Regions from separate parts of the Gynuella sp. genome, predicted to be linked through region 1. Evidence: riboswitches for the same ligand, from Rfam matches in the RefSeq annotation. Region 1 holds a riboswitch; the other holds the start of a gene.
The links. Region 1 has a riboswitch for thiamine pyrophosphate ahead of thiB (thiamine ABC transporter substrate binding subunit). Riboswitches for the same ligand answer to the same signal wherever they lie in the genome.
Positions count from the first base shown of each region.

Region 2: another riboswitch for thiamine pyrophosphate. It lies ahead of thiC (phosphomethylpyrimidine synthase ThiC); the one in region 1 lies ahead of thiB (thiamine ABC transporter substrate binding subunit).

Region 1 covers NZ_JBNKSF010000008.1:38,166-45,667, forward strand. The annotation lists gene ACQY6I_RS03130 (methyl-accepting chemotaxis protein) at 1-1,137, shown strand, start outside; gene ACQY6I_RS03135 (NAD(P)/FAD-dependent oxidoreductase) at 1,156-2,379, opposite strand; gene ACQY6I_RS03140 (phosphotransferase) at 2,372-3,118, opposite strand; TPP riboswitch at 3,162-3,276, shown strand; gene thiB (thiamine ABC transporter substrate binding subunit) at 3,344-4,315, shown strand; gene ACQY6I_RS03150 (thiamine/thiamine pyrophosphate ABC transporter permease ThiP) at 4,291-5,868, shown strand; gene ACQY6I_RS03155 (ATP-binding cassette domain-containing protein) at 5,871-6,482, shown strand; gene ACQY6I_RS03160 (GNAT family N-acetyltransferase) at 7,037-7,502, shown strand, end outside.
Region 2 covers NZ_JBNKSF010000052.1:83,742-91,243, forward strand. The annotation lists gene ACQY6I_RS20345 (hypothetical protein) at 1-341, opposite strand, end outside; gene ACQY6I_RS20350 (DUF1449 domain-containing protein) at 378-1,085, opposite strand; gene ACQY6I_RS20355 (methyl-accepting chemotaxis protein) at 1,331-3,364, opposite strand; TPP riboswitch at 3,503-3,609, shown strand; gene thiC (phosphomethylpyrimidine synthase ThiC) at 3,675-5,486, shown strand; gene thiO (glycine oxidase ThiO) at 5,483-6,526, shown strand; gene thiS (sulfur carrier protein ThiS) at 6,523-6,720, shown strand; gene ACQY6I_RS20375 (thiazole synthase) at 6,722-7,502, shown strand, end outside.

The DNA.
Region 1 (7,502 bases):
GATCCTATTGCCGTGATTTATTTTAAAATGAACGACGGTTACTTATCTCGACAACTAAATACATTAGTACAGGCTGCTATCATCAGAACGGTCATTCTGGATATCACGCTGGCCATCGTGATCTATTTACTGCTGTCATGGTTAGTCAGAAAACCAATTATGCAGTTAAGCAGTGCCATGCATGATATTGCTGAGGGTGAAGGCGACCTGACCCGACGTATCAAAGTGGAGCAGAACAATGAAATTGGTGAACTGGTTGGCTACTTCAATCAGTTTATGGACAAATTACAGAGTTCCATGTCAGCCGTTGGTCAGGTGTCCACCCAGGTCAGGCAGGCGGTTTCTGACCTGGATGCTTCATTTGATATCAGCCGCTCTCTTGTATCTGAGCAACGCCATGAAATTGAATCCATTGCCACTGCCATTACGCAAAGCACCTCTGCCACCCAGGAAATTGCCGGAAACGCTGAAACCACGTCATCATCAGCCGAAGCAGCACACAAGAACGCCCAGAAGACACAGGAATTCATGGAATCCACGGTCACCCTTATTCAGGGTCTCGATACCACTCTGCAGGAAACCTCCCGTTCAATGACCACACTGCAATCGGATGTAGATGCAATTACCGAAATCATGTCAGTCATCCAGGGTATTGCTGAGCAGACCAATCTCTTGGCACTTAACGCGGCCATTGAAGCCGCCAGAGCTGGTGAACAGGGTCGAGGCTTTGCAGTTGTGGCAGATGAAGTCCGTGCCCTGGCCGCTAAAACCCAGGACAGCACCAAAGAAATCAGCCAGAAGATTGAACGTCTGAAGACCAGTAGTGCAGAGGGAGCGGTATTATTCCAATCTGGCAGCACCGCCAGTCGTGAAGGTGTCGATAAAGTCGAACAAGCCAAAGATGCATTAAAATCAGTATTCGAGGCAATCGGCCAGATCAATGATATGTCAACTCACATTGCCAGTGCAGTGACCGAACAGTCATCCGTAAGCCAGGAACTGAACCAGAATATCCACCGCCTCTCAGCTCTGTCACAACAGGCCAACGAGCAAGTGGATCAGGCAGGTTCCTACAGTCACAGCGTTAATCAGCAAACCGAAACCTTGAGTACACAACTGGCTGGATTCAAATGGTGATACCGGGCTGAGCTGACATCAGCGTTCAATCGATGTCAGCCACTGTCTTACGCCCTGCCCGGCCAGGTAGCCGCTGGCAAAGCAGGCGGTTAACAAATAACCGCCGGTCGGGGCATCCCAATCCAGCATCTCTCCGGCAGCAAATACGCCGGGGAGCCTTTTTAACATGAGCTGTTCATCCAACTCTGAAAACTGAATGCCTCCGGCGGTACTGATGGCTTCGTCAATGGGGCGTGGGGAATCGATGACTAGTTTCAAGGTTTTGATGGTACGGATCAGGTCTTCATGCCGGTTCAAATCGCAATCCGGCCCGGAACATTCCCGCAACAGGGCATATTTGACACCAGAAAGATTCAGGCGTTTACGCAGATAACTGCTCATGGACTCTTTGCCTCTGGGCTTGCTGAGGCGGGCGCGTATTTTATCTTCAGAAAGATCCGGCAGCAGATCCACCCACACATGGCACTTCCCCGTCTGCAGGCATTCTCTGATCGGACGGGACATGGCATAAACCAGCGAACCTTCCAGACCATAATGACTCAGCACCATCTCCCCCTTTCTAAAGTGACAGCCATCGACTGACAACGCCACTGACTTTAACGCCTGACCGGCAAATTGCTGTATATAATCCGTCCAGGAAAGATTAAATCCGCAATTACTGGGTTGTAAGGGCGCAATGACAACATCACGCTCGGTTAACGCTGCCTGCCACTGACCATCTGATCCAAGTTTTTTCCAACTGCCGCCACCCATGGCCAGTATCACCGCATCAGCCGATACCAATACCGGCTGTTGCTCATGCCGGTCAAACAATCGTAGTTGACCATCCGATTGCCAACCCTGCCACTGATGCTGCAAGTGAAACCTTACCCCAGCCTGTCGTAACCTGGATAACCAGCGGCGTAGTAACGGCGCTGCTTTCTTCTGAGCAGGGAAGACCCGGCCAGAACTGCCAACAAAGGTTTCGATCCCCAGACCAGCACACCACTGTCTTAATTCCTCTGGCCCGAAACTCTGTAACCAGCTCGCTACCCTGCCATCGGAATCCTGGTAGCGCGCAATGAATTGTGGCAATGGCTCGCTGTGGGTGATATTCAGCCCACCAATGCCGGCACGCAAAAATTTACGGGCCACCGAAGGCATGGCGTCATAAATGTCCACCTGTACACCATGACCGGCCAATTGTTCTGCTGCCATCAAACCTGCCGGTCCGGCACCAATCACGATTACTTTTTTATTCACGGGCCAGGTACCAGAGTCTGGCCAACATTTGATTGCATATTTTCGCCTGTTGTAAATATTGATCGACCATATCGGTCGGATACCGCCGGCAGACCGGCAGTTGTTGTAACTGGGGCATAGAAAAATGCCAATGATGCTGAACATTAGCCAGTTCCAGCCAGGCATTTCCGATACCGGAATATTCCCAGTCGATGATGACCATGCGCCCATCTGCCACCAGTACATTTCCTGGATGCAAATCCTGATGGATCAGACAACGATCATCCGGCAGCCTCTGTAAATGCATATGCAGTTGTTCAAGCTCGAATAATGCCTGAGGCAGTTGTTGCAAGCGATACCGGTATCCCGCAAACAGATGAGCGTAATCAAACCAGGGACCGGATGCCGTCTGCTGCAATGCATGAAGAGCCCGTAAAACCACCGGAGCCGTTATCGACACATCCGCAGCGGGCAGTCCGTGATAACGCATCAGGCAAAAACCCAGATCAATGTCGTTGCGAATAATATCTGGTGCCCAATCCTGTCCGGCAATCAGTTGTAAGACCTGATCTTCCTGTTTCCGGTCGACCCCAAAACTGATGTCATCACCGGCATTGACCCGCAAGACGTAACGATCACCGGCACCATCTCCGGTAAACAGATAATTGCTGGTATTGCCGGCATCCAGATATCGCCACTCCGCGACAGCAGGCAACCACTGCCGTAGCTCAGCCTGTATGGCAGTGGGGATTTGGTTCACAATCAATGATTTGGCTATCCATTTGAAAAGCTTTACACTAGCGCCCGTCTCATCGGGGTGCCATGATAACTGACAGAAATCGACGTTCCATGGCTGAGAGTTTACCCGTAGAACCTGATCCAGTTAATACTGGCGTAGGAAATGGGCTATCTCTGCAGTTAAAGAGAACATTCCTCACAACCTGCAACACAGCATTTCCCACGCCCTCATGATTGAGGAGCTTATATGAATAAGTGGCTACTGCCATTAAGTCTGCTGGCTGGTTTTGTCCAGTCTGAAACCCTAACAGTTTATACCTATGATTCCTTTACCTCTGAATGGGGTCCCGGTCCACAACTGGAACAAGCCTTTGAACAACAGTGCGACTGCGACCTGACATTTGTGGCCGCGGAAGATGGCGTAGCCATTCTGAACCGATTGAAAATTGAAGGCCGAAACACCAAGGCCGATGTCATTTTAGGCATTGATGCGCCGTTGATGGAAAGCGCTGTCGAACAGCATCTGGTCCAGCAGCACTCTTTGCCGAGCGATGGACTAAAAGCCGATCTGCATTGGCAGAACACCTACTTCCTGCCGTTTGATTATGGCTATTTTGCGTTCATCTATAACCGTGATCAAATCAAACAACCGGCCCAGTCGATGGCCGAACTGTTGGCCTCAAAAGCAACAGTGATCTATCAGGATCCGCGTACCAGCACACCCGGACAGGGATTGTTGCTGTGGATCAACAGCCTGTATCCGGATAACGCCGAACAAGCTTGGGAACAGCTGAACAGCCATACCGTAACAGTGACCAAAGGCTGGTCCGAAGCGTACAACATGTTCCTGGAAGGCAGTGCTGATTATGTACTCAGCTATACCACCTCACCGGCCTATCATATGGTGGCGGAAAATGAAAACCGCTATCAGGCAGCAGAGTTCAACGAAGGCCACATTGCCCAGATCGAGGTGGCCGGCATCAGCCAGTATGCCCATCAACCAGAACTGGCCCGTCAGTTTCTGACGTTTCTGACTTCCAAAACCGCGCAGGAAATCATTCCGGTGACCAACTGGATGCTACCAGTTATTGATGATGTGTCACTGCCCGAAGCATTCTCAACATTGGTACAACCCAAAGCCATCGCAATCGATTACCCGCAATTCACTCAACAACGTGAACAGTGGATCAAGACTTGGCGCTCAATAGCCGCACAATAGCGGCAGCGTTGGCACTGTGCATTCTGTGCAGTGCCACACTGCTGTCTTTTTCCGGACTGACATTATTCCGCACCGGTGGATTCTCTCTCTCGTTGCTGACCGATGACTATATTCTGGGCATTACCCGCTTTAGTCTCTGGCAGGCGTTTTTAAGTGCGCTGATCAGCACTGTGGCAGCCATCCCTATTGCCAGGGCATTGTTTTATTTTCGTGCTTCCGGCAGTAGCCGCTGGTTATTGCATCTGTCCTTGCTGGCTTTTGTAATGCCGACGCTGATCCTCATCACCGGACTGGTCATCCTGTTAGGTCCCAAAGGCCTCGTCACACCACTGCTGAAACACTGGTTACCCCACTGGAACCTGTATGGTCTCAGCGGCATCCTGATAGCCCATGTTTATCTTAATCTGCCTTTTGCTGTGCGTTCGCTGTACTTGCGGCTGCAACAAATACCCGAAGCATCATGGCGCTTAACAGAACAGTTCCGGCTACCCTGGTGGCAAGTCTGGCGGCAGGTGGAATGGCCGATACTGCGGCCAACACTGCTGCTGATTGGCGGTTTTATATTTATGCTGTGCTTCAACAGCTTTGCCATTGTACTCGCACTCGGTGGTGGGCCACGGGCTACGACTCTGGAGGTCGCTATTTATCAGGCCCTGAAATACGACTTCAATATGAATGAGGCCTTGCTGCTGGCCTGGCTGCAATTAATTCTAAGTGGTTCAGTGCTGCTACTGGTCAACGTATCCGGTCGCATCAGCTGGCTGAATCACCCCAGTATTCGCCAAACGGTTCAACCGCCAAAACGCTTGCAGCAATGGATCTGGATGCCACTTCTACAGGTGGGTTTCTGGCTGTTTTTACTGGCACCGATCATTGCCATTGTAGTACGTCTGCTGTCACAGGATCTGACCAATCTGAACAGCACTGCAATTATCCGTGCAACTGGATGGTCACTACTGTTCGCATTGGTATCCGCGAGTCTGGCAACTGCACTCGGTTGGGCATTACTGCTACCCGTCAGATTTTTTCGTAATCAGCGTAACGGTGCACGTCAACATATTATGGAGTGGATTGCTACTCACACACTACCGCTACCAGCAATGGTCATTTCCGTGGGGATATTTATTGTAGTGATTTCCCGTGGGTGGCTGGAGCAGTCACAACCACTCTGGATCATCTGGATCAACGCAGTCATCGCCTGCCCGTTCGTAATCTCACAACTTAAGTCACCGCTGTTTACATTTGATCTGTTATATCAACGACAATTGCAAAACTGGCGGCCTTCTGCCTGGCAACAAACATGGGTGGAATTGAAATACCTGCGTACCATTCTAATACAGACATTTGCCCTGGCCTGGGTTCTGTGTTTGGGGGATGTCGCTGTATTTTCCATTTTTGGCGACAATGAGATTGCCACCCTGCCCTGGTTGATTTATCAGTTTGCTGGCAGTTATCAAATGTATAATGCAGCCTTTGCCTCAATGTGTCTGCTGTTGATCTGTGCGATCAGCATTGTTTTGATGGAACGTTACCATGGTGAAAATGGCAAATAGTCATGCTCGAAATTGATCACATAGAAGTTGTCCGTGAGCATCAGTTGACGCTCAGTTATGACGTTACAGTTAAAACTGGTTGCCTGCTGATTATCCGAGGCCCAAGTGGGGTCGGAAAAACGACACTACTGGATGCCATTGCCGGATTTGTGCCTGTCAGAGCGGGCCAAATTCGCTGGCATGGACAACCTGTGGAGCATTTGCCGGCGCGAAATCGTCCGGTCACATCGATGTTTCAGAGTAATAATTTATTCAGCCACCTGACCGTAGCCGAAAATCTGAAACTGGCACTACCTCATCTTACCCCCAAAGAGCTTCAACAGAGATTAGCCGAAATTGATCTGGCTGATCAGAATAACAAGCTCAGTTCACAGCTGTCGGGTGGCCAGGCCCAGCGGGTAGCCTTACTGGCCAGCGTATACAGACCGGAACCGCTGCTGTTATTGGACGAACCATTTTCTGCACTGGATCAGTGCACTAGCAGACAAATCCAATACTGGTTAAAGGAAAATGTCCGGCAACTGAACAAAACTGTCATACTGGTCAGTCATGACGATACACTGACCCGTGAAATTTTCGCGGAACAGGCAACGATACTGGAGCTCAGTTCCTGAGCATTATTGCCTAACACTGTCAGACAATAATCTTTCACACCCAACTCGATTACGTTGAACCAATTGTCAGTTATTTTTTTTCTGTCAGGGGATTTTATCTTTATTAAGATCCGTTAAAGTAACATACCTGCTGGCCGCTATATGATCCGTAGTGGCCAGTTTTTACCGATCGGGTCATGTCCATAACCGGCGGGTAATCAGCATGATGAAATATATCGGCGACATAGCGAAAAGGCGCATTGTTTTTACGCACGGATTGAGGTACTAAACACTGATGCATATTATGAATAAACAGGCGGGATCCGGTCACGACATCGACGACCAGTCCGAACAGAACACTTAGATCCAACTATTACGCCGGCAAGCATTTGTATCTGGTGAATAGTGTCTAGCAAAGACGCATTATCTTTGGTTACAGCCAATTAAAGTGCCACAAAATTAAGGTATTTCGTGCAATATTGCCAGCACCCGGGGGCGATAATCAAAGAAATCAGAATAATCTGTTTGATTGCCGGGTTAATAGAAATGATGATTGGTTGTCAGGAGAACAGGACATGAAGATTTCTAGGCAGGAGATCATAAAACTGCATCATCAGTATGAGCGAACTGAACTGGAAGAATATGGTTACCAACGTATTGTCACTGACCATACTATACGACAGATTGCCGACAGCCCCCAAGGCAGTTTTATCAGCGCGTTTAATGTGCCAGAGGACCACCTGGACCTGATTATCGAAAATGAAATCGACGCATTTAAGCAGCTGGGAAAAGGATTTGAATGGAAAGTTTACAGTTATGACAATCCCTCGAATATTGGAGCACGACTGATACATCATGGCCTTCGTGAAGACGACAATGAATCATTCATGGTATTGGATCTGAACACCCACATTGATTGTGTTTCAATGGGTCATTCAAGTACTCTGATTCCAGTCAGAGATGCATCAGGTGTGCGCAAAGCTATCGATGTTCAACGGCAAATATGGCCACAGACATTCGATGAATTTGAAAACTCTCTGT
Region 2 (7,502 bases), on a different contig from region 1:
ACATCTTCTGCGGTTTCATTAACGCGCAAATAAAAGGCAACGGTGATATCGGCCCGCATGTTGTCCTTACAAATCAGACCTTCCTTACCACGACGATCCACTTCCAGGGTAATCAACGAAATTTTCATCAATTCCTTTTTGTGAATGACAGGTAGCACCAGACCACCGGTAAACTTGACCTTAGGTTTGGAACTGAGATCGTTGATGATGAGCGCAGTACCCTGGTCAACCTTATGATAAAAGGCTTTGATCAGCAGGCCGATGCACAACACAACGACAATGGCGATGCCTATCGCTGCCGTGACAAAGCCCAGACCCGATAAATCGGCGAAAAAACCCATGAGAATTACTCCTTGTTTGTGGAAAACGTTACCGTATTAATGATGTGTTGGCTGTTTCAACACGCCGTTAAATTCATGTTCCGAGATCACCCGGAAAATATTCTGAGCTTCAACATATTCCAATAGCACCACCCGATCACCTTTGACAAAGGTCTCATCATTCATAGACCTGACTTTCAGGATCAACCCGGCACCACCATCGTTGAAAAAGGCCTCTCCGAATGTCGCGTCCACACGACTGGTCCGCACCACGGCAATCTGCCCGGTCAGATGTTTAGCCATATCCTGGTAGGGGTCGCTGAATATTTTGCGCAGTGGACGAATAATCAGCGCGGAGGGAATAGAGGCGAGATAAAGGGAGCCCAGGAAAATGACCAGACCCAGCAGGTAATGTACGAAACCCTGACTGGCAACAGGGTTGAGAATGTAATGTACAGCCAGATAACTGATGACCCACCCAAACCATGATAACAATGAGATGACAATGGTTAGCGGAACACCATGAAGACCAAATCTGGACAAGATGCCCGCCAGTGACATATTGACATCAGCACCTTCTGCTGAACCGTTGCCTTCGGGAAGGTCGACATCGATATCAGCAACATCCAGATCAACCAGGCCCAATACCGCAATCAGCCAGAAACACAGGCTCACCCCCAGAAAAAAGGTAAAAATAACGGTCGGGAAAGATCCTATGTTCTGATAAAAAGGATCCATTTTGCTGCTAAGAAAAATAGCGAACACCTTTATCTCCTGATAATAATTGTATCCCTTCGGCCAACTGCATGGTGAATCTGACTACGGGCCATTTCACACTGGCAGGCTATCGATATCGCTGAATTTCCGAGACTTCAGTCACATTTTTATCTGACTGAAAATATACTGCATGCTGACTGCCGCAATTCGGCATCGATATCAACGAAGGACGCAATTAAACTGTATTTCGTTTAAAACTAAAACCCGAAAATCATGAAAATTTTCAGGAGCATTTATTCCAGCTGAAACAAACGTGTATTTTCTTCCTGTTCACCGGCCAGACGGCCCAGCGCTTTAATATGTTCAAAATTGTCACCGGCACGACTGGCAACTTCTTCGGCATTCGCAAAGATATCATTGATATGACTCGCCACATCAGTGGAGATCTGCTGCTGAGATTCGGCAGCCTGATTCATCGATAACACCATATCCTGTACCGCTGACAGTTTTTCACTGATGATTTTGAGAGAGCCGTCGGTGGCACTGGCTTTTTCCACCATCTCGTCAATGCGTCCAACATTCTGGTCCATGTGCGCAACCAACTGATTTGCCAACGTTTGTAACTGACTGACAACGTTGTTAATTTCCACCGTCGATTCCTGGGTTTTAATCGCCAGTGCCCGCACTTCATCGGCCACCACCGCAAACCCTCGCCCCTGTTCACCGGCCCGAGCGGACTCAATGGCGGCATTCAATGCCAGCAGGTTGGTCTGTTCGGCAATTTTGGCAATCATGGTAACCGCTTTTTCGATTTGCCCGGAGTGTTCCTGAAGACCGGTCGACATTTGTTGTGCCGACCCGATATTCCCGCGAAAGCGGTTGATCAGTTCGTTGGTATTGAGAATGCTGTTTATGCTGTCTTCGGTTTCGCTGAATAGTTGTTTGATTTCTGCCAGAGCCAGACCCGAGGATTCACAAACCGCCTGGGTTGCCTGCTCCATTTCGCGGGAGGAGGCAGCAATGTTTTGAGTACTCTGGTGCTGAGCATCCAGGCGCACCTTCAGGCCCTCATCCCGAGCCAGACTGTCTTTAACCAGCTCGCCGATATTTCTGGATTTATCAATCAGAGCCCTTAACAGCTGGCTTAGGTTGGCAACCAGCTCATCGATGCCATGGCCAATATCACCCAGTTCATCCTGTGAAGAGAGTTTCAGCCGATGACTCAGATCGCCCCGGCTGGTCAGGGCCAGGAACCCCAGAATGCTGTCCATAGGCTGACGTATTTTTCTGATCAGCCAGACGGTCAGCAGCACTGAAAATATCACCGACACCAGAACAGTTATGATGACAACATTTTGAGAGTGGCTGTAAAGCTGTTTCGAATCTGTCCGGTTTTGCTGAAGATCAGCGTTTACGACAGTATCCACCTGTGCACTGGCATTAACGACCTGTTTGGCAATCTGCGCCAGCTGAATCATGTTTTCGATGTTGCTCTGTTGCAACTGCAATACCGCCAGCCGTTGAGCCATCAACCCCTGCGGGTCGTTAACCGTTTTAGTCAACATAGCAACATAAGGCGCATATTTTTCATATATGATGGCAGAACCCTGCTCAATAGTCTGATACCGATTCTGGATGAGCATCATCGTCGAGCGGGCACTCTCGATAATTGCCTGCATGTTGGCGGTATCGTTGATCTGGTCCAGTCTGGCCAGGTCATTACGCAGCAGGTTAATCTTATCGGCGATATATTTCTGATTTCCCGGTACGGTTTTTTCTGCCGCAGTCAGCTCCATATAGCTTTTGCGGGCCAGTACTTCGATGACCCGGTCGACCACTTTCATGTCGATGGAAAAATTCAGCCAGACCTTGCTGTATTCTTCGGCTGCCAGTGCATATGTCTGCCGGCTCTGCAACAGAGACTGGCGATCGCGCATCTGTGTTTCAGCAAACCGTACCAGCTCCTGTACGATGACATCGACGGCATCCAGCGCCTCGTTCAAACCCTTCGATGACAAACTGAAATTACGTAGCTCGGTAAGCTGCTGCTGATATTCCTGATAAAGCGTTTGAAACTCGTTCTCATACTGACTTAACTGATCCGGCCGATACTCAGCATAGTGCTCCGAGACAAGACGATTCATACCCGCCATGGCCATAGACAGTTGCTTGTTCTGATCCAGCACCGGAATGATGGTGTCGTTAATATGATCAATATTATTGTTCATCGAACTCAACGCATTGAGTGCCTGCCAGGCCAAAAACAACAACAATGCAATAACAATGGCAAAGCCGGCTGTGGTTCGGTTTACAACGGTGATTCTCATGTATTTACCCGGTTGTTAATTTTTGTTCAGGTCTTTGACAATGTTTTCAGTATAGATCCTGATGACTACTCCTGTTGACCCATTACCGTTTTATCGGCCAAGTAATTGACTTCTGTAAGTCCACACTCGTAGACTTGCCCACAACTCTCGGGGAGCCTTGTCCCATGACATGGCTGAGACGCGCAAGCGGACCCGTTGAACCTGATCCGGTTAATACCAGCGTAGGGAAGAGTCAGTCCATGAAACTCATGCACATCATTTCAGTTTTCATAGGCCGATCCTCAGGTATTAACAAACCAGAGGAGGCAATATGAACAAAGATACCCGTAGTTTTCCTACCACCGTCAGCCGCGATCCGTTACCCGGCAGCCGAAAAATCCACGTGCCCAGCCCTTTTCATCATGGTATTTCAGTTCCCATGCGGGCCATTGATCTGAGCGATCAATCAACCGTCACGGTCTATGACAGCTCCGGTCCTTACACCGACCCGCAACAGACAATTGATATTCATCGTGGTTTACCGCCCGTGAGAACCGAATGGCTCGATCAGCGCGGCGACAATGAGGCTCGCACGGTAACAGCCTGCGACCGCGACACTGAAAAGTTTCCACTTTTTGGTCACTCCCGCATCATCCGACAGGCGCGGGAAGGCCGTAATGTCAGTCAGATGCACTATGCCCGGCTCGGCATTATCACTGCAGAAATGGAGTACGTGGCAGTACGGGAAAACCAGAACCGCGAGCAGTTACGCAGTGAGTTTGATACCGATGAACGCCAGCGGCGTCTGGCCGGACAGTCATTCGGCGCCCAACTACAACCCATCACCCCCGAATTCGTACGCGAAGAAATTGCCGCTGGTCGCGCCATCATTCCGGCCAATATCAATCATCCGGAACTGGAGCCGATGATTATAGGACGGAATTTCCTGGTAAAAGTGAATGCCAACATCGGTAACTCGGCACTGAATTCGAATATTGCCGAAGAAGTGGAAAAGATGGTCTGGGCCACTCACTGGGGAGCGGATACGGTTATGGATCTTTCCACCGGACAGGACATTCATGAAACCCGCGAATACATCATCCGTAATTCTCCGGTACCTATCGGCACGGTGCCACTCTATCAGGCACTGGAAAAGGTCAACGGCGTGGCCGAGGATCTCAATTGGGAAGTGTTTCGCGACACCCTGATCGAACAGGCAGAACAAGGGGTTGATTACTTCACCATTCATGCCGGCATTCGCCTGGCCGACATCCCCAAGACCGTGGACCGGGTCACCGGCATCGTCTCGCGCGGTGGGTCAATCATGGCCAAGTGGTGTATTGCTCACCATCAGGAGAGTTTCCTGTACACCCACTTTGAAGATATCTGCAAGATCATGAAGCGCTACGATGTCAGCTTTTCTCTCGGTGATGGTTTGCGTCCCGGCTCTCTTGCCGATGCCAACGACGACGCTCAGTTCAGTGAACTGATCACTCTCGGTGAGCTGACCAAGATTGCCTGGCAACATGATGTACAGGTGATGATCGAAGGACCGGGTCATGTACCCATGCATCTGATTCAGGAAAACATGGACATGCAACTAAAGCATTGCCATGAGGCACCGTTTTACACCTTGGGGCCGCTGACCACGGATATTGCCCCCGGTTACGATCATTTCACCAGTGGCATCGGTGCGGCGATGATCGGCTGGTTTGGCTGTGCCATGCTGTGTTATGTCACCCCCAAGGAACATCTTGGGCTACCTGACCGGGACGATGTCAAAGAAGGATTGATAACCTACAAAATTGCGGCCCATGCAGCTGATGTGGCCAAGGGTCACCCGGGTGCCCGCTACCGCGACGACATGCTGTCCAAGGCCCGCTTCGAATTTCGCTGGGAGGATCAGTTCAATCTGGGACTTGATCCGCTCAGAGCCCGACAATATCACGATGCAACCCTGCCCAAGCAGTCGGCCAAAACCGCGCACTTCTGCTCCATGTGCGGCCCCAAATTCTGCTCCATGAAAATCACCCAGGACGTCCGTGATTTTGCGCAACAGGGCATGCAGGAAAAATCCCGCGAGTTCCGCGATGGTGGTGCCGAGATCTATCTTAAGGACGTCGCCGGAGAAGCGTCTTCATGAATCACATTGCCATCGTTGGAGCTGGACTGATCGGCCGGGCCATGGCCTGGCAACTGCTACAAACCGGTCAGCGGGTAACCTTGTTTGACCGGGACAGGATCGACGGTGATGAGGCCGCCGCCTACACCGCCGGCGGGATGATCTCGCCGTTATCAGAGATTGAAGTACTGGAACCGGCATTACTGCAACTGGCCAGACAGTCACTGCAATTGTGGCCAGCGCTGGTGGACTCACTGGGTCAAGAGGTGGATTTTCATAATCATGGCTCGTTGATTATCTCTCACCCTCAGGATAGCACTGCCCACCAGCGTTTTCTGAAACAGTTACAGCAGCACACCCACCCGACAGCAGAAGAATATGCCTGGCTGAATGCCAGTCAGCTGCGTCAGCAGGAGCCGGAACTGTTGCCGAATTTTCAGCAGGCAGTGTTGTTACCGGAGGAAAGCTGGGTGGATCCGGCACGTCTGATGCCGGCACTGGCGGAGCGAATTCTGCCACTTTGCGAACACTGGCACAGTGGTTGCGAAGTCACGGCCATCGAGCCTCATACTGTCAGCTGTGGGTTGGACAGCCACCGCTTCGATCTGGTGGTCGACTGTCGTGGCATGGGAGCCCAAAAAGATCTGCCGGGCCTGCGCGGCGTGCGTGGTGAAGTGGCACGCTTTCATGCGCCAGAGGTCAGACTGACGCATCTGATTCGGCTAATGCACCCTCGCTACTGCCTCTACATCGTGCCGCGTGCCGGCCAGCGATATCTGATTGGTGCCACCCAGATCGAAAGTGAAGATCGTGGACCGGTCAGCGTGCGTTCGGCGCTGGAACTGTTGTCAGCGGTATACAGCCTGCACAAAGGGTTTGCCGAAGCCCGCATAGAAGCATTCAAAACCAACCTGCGTCCGGCCATGCCGGATAACCAACCACTTTTGAGCCTGCAATCCGGACTGATGCGTATTAACGGTTTGTTCCGACATGGTTTCATGTTGGCGCCAGCCATCACCGCACAGGCTCTGCAACAGCTTCAACAGCAAGGTTATCTATGAACATTATCGTGAATGGTAAACAAGAGCATGTGACAGAGCATGAAAATCTGCAGCAATTGCTTGAAGCCCGGGGCCTCAACCGTGGCTTTGCAGTCATGTTGAACCGCCAGCTGGTCACCCGTAGCGAGTATCCCAATACCCGGCTTGCGGATCAGGATCAGGTAGACATCATTGTTCCCATGCAGGGAGGCTGATATGTGGCAACTGGCAGATACAACCCTGGACAGTCACTTACTGATCGGTACGGCCCGCTATCCGTCACCAGAGATCATGATCGAAGCCATTCGCGCCAGCGGCGCGCAGGTGGCCACCATTTCCATCAAACGGCAGAATCCGCGCGAACGCAGCGGTGATCAGTTCTGGCAGCTGTTGTCCCAAATGAAGCTGCAGCTACTGCCCAATACCGCCCACTGTTATTCCGCCCGCGAAGCCATCGAGACAGCAATGATCGCCAGAGAGTTGTTCGATACCCACTGGATCAAACTGGAAGTGCTGGGCAGCGAATATCAGCTTAATCCGGACCCGTTTGCGCTGGTGGAGGCCGCCGCAGAACTCATCGCTCAAGGCTTTGAGGTGTTTCCATACTGTACCGACGATCTTGCCCTGGGCGAACGCCTGGTGAATCTTGGCTGTCGGATTCTGATGCCCTGGGCCGCACCGATTGGCACGGGTAAAGGACTGCTGAATCCATACGCGCTGACCATGTTGCGGCAGCGGTTTCCAGACATCACCCTGATCGTCGACGCCGGTATTGGTCTGCCATCCCACGCGGCTAAGGCCATGGAGCTGGGCTATGACGGCATACTGCTCAATACCGCCGTGGCGCAGAGTCACGACCCGGTGATCATGGCCAAGGCCTTTGCCCATGGCATTGAAGCCGGCCGGCTGGCCAGAGCCGCCGGACCAATGGCCGAACAGGACGTTGCCCATCCTTCAACCCCGGCTATAGATCGTCCCTTCTGGCATCAGGAGCCTT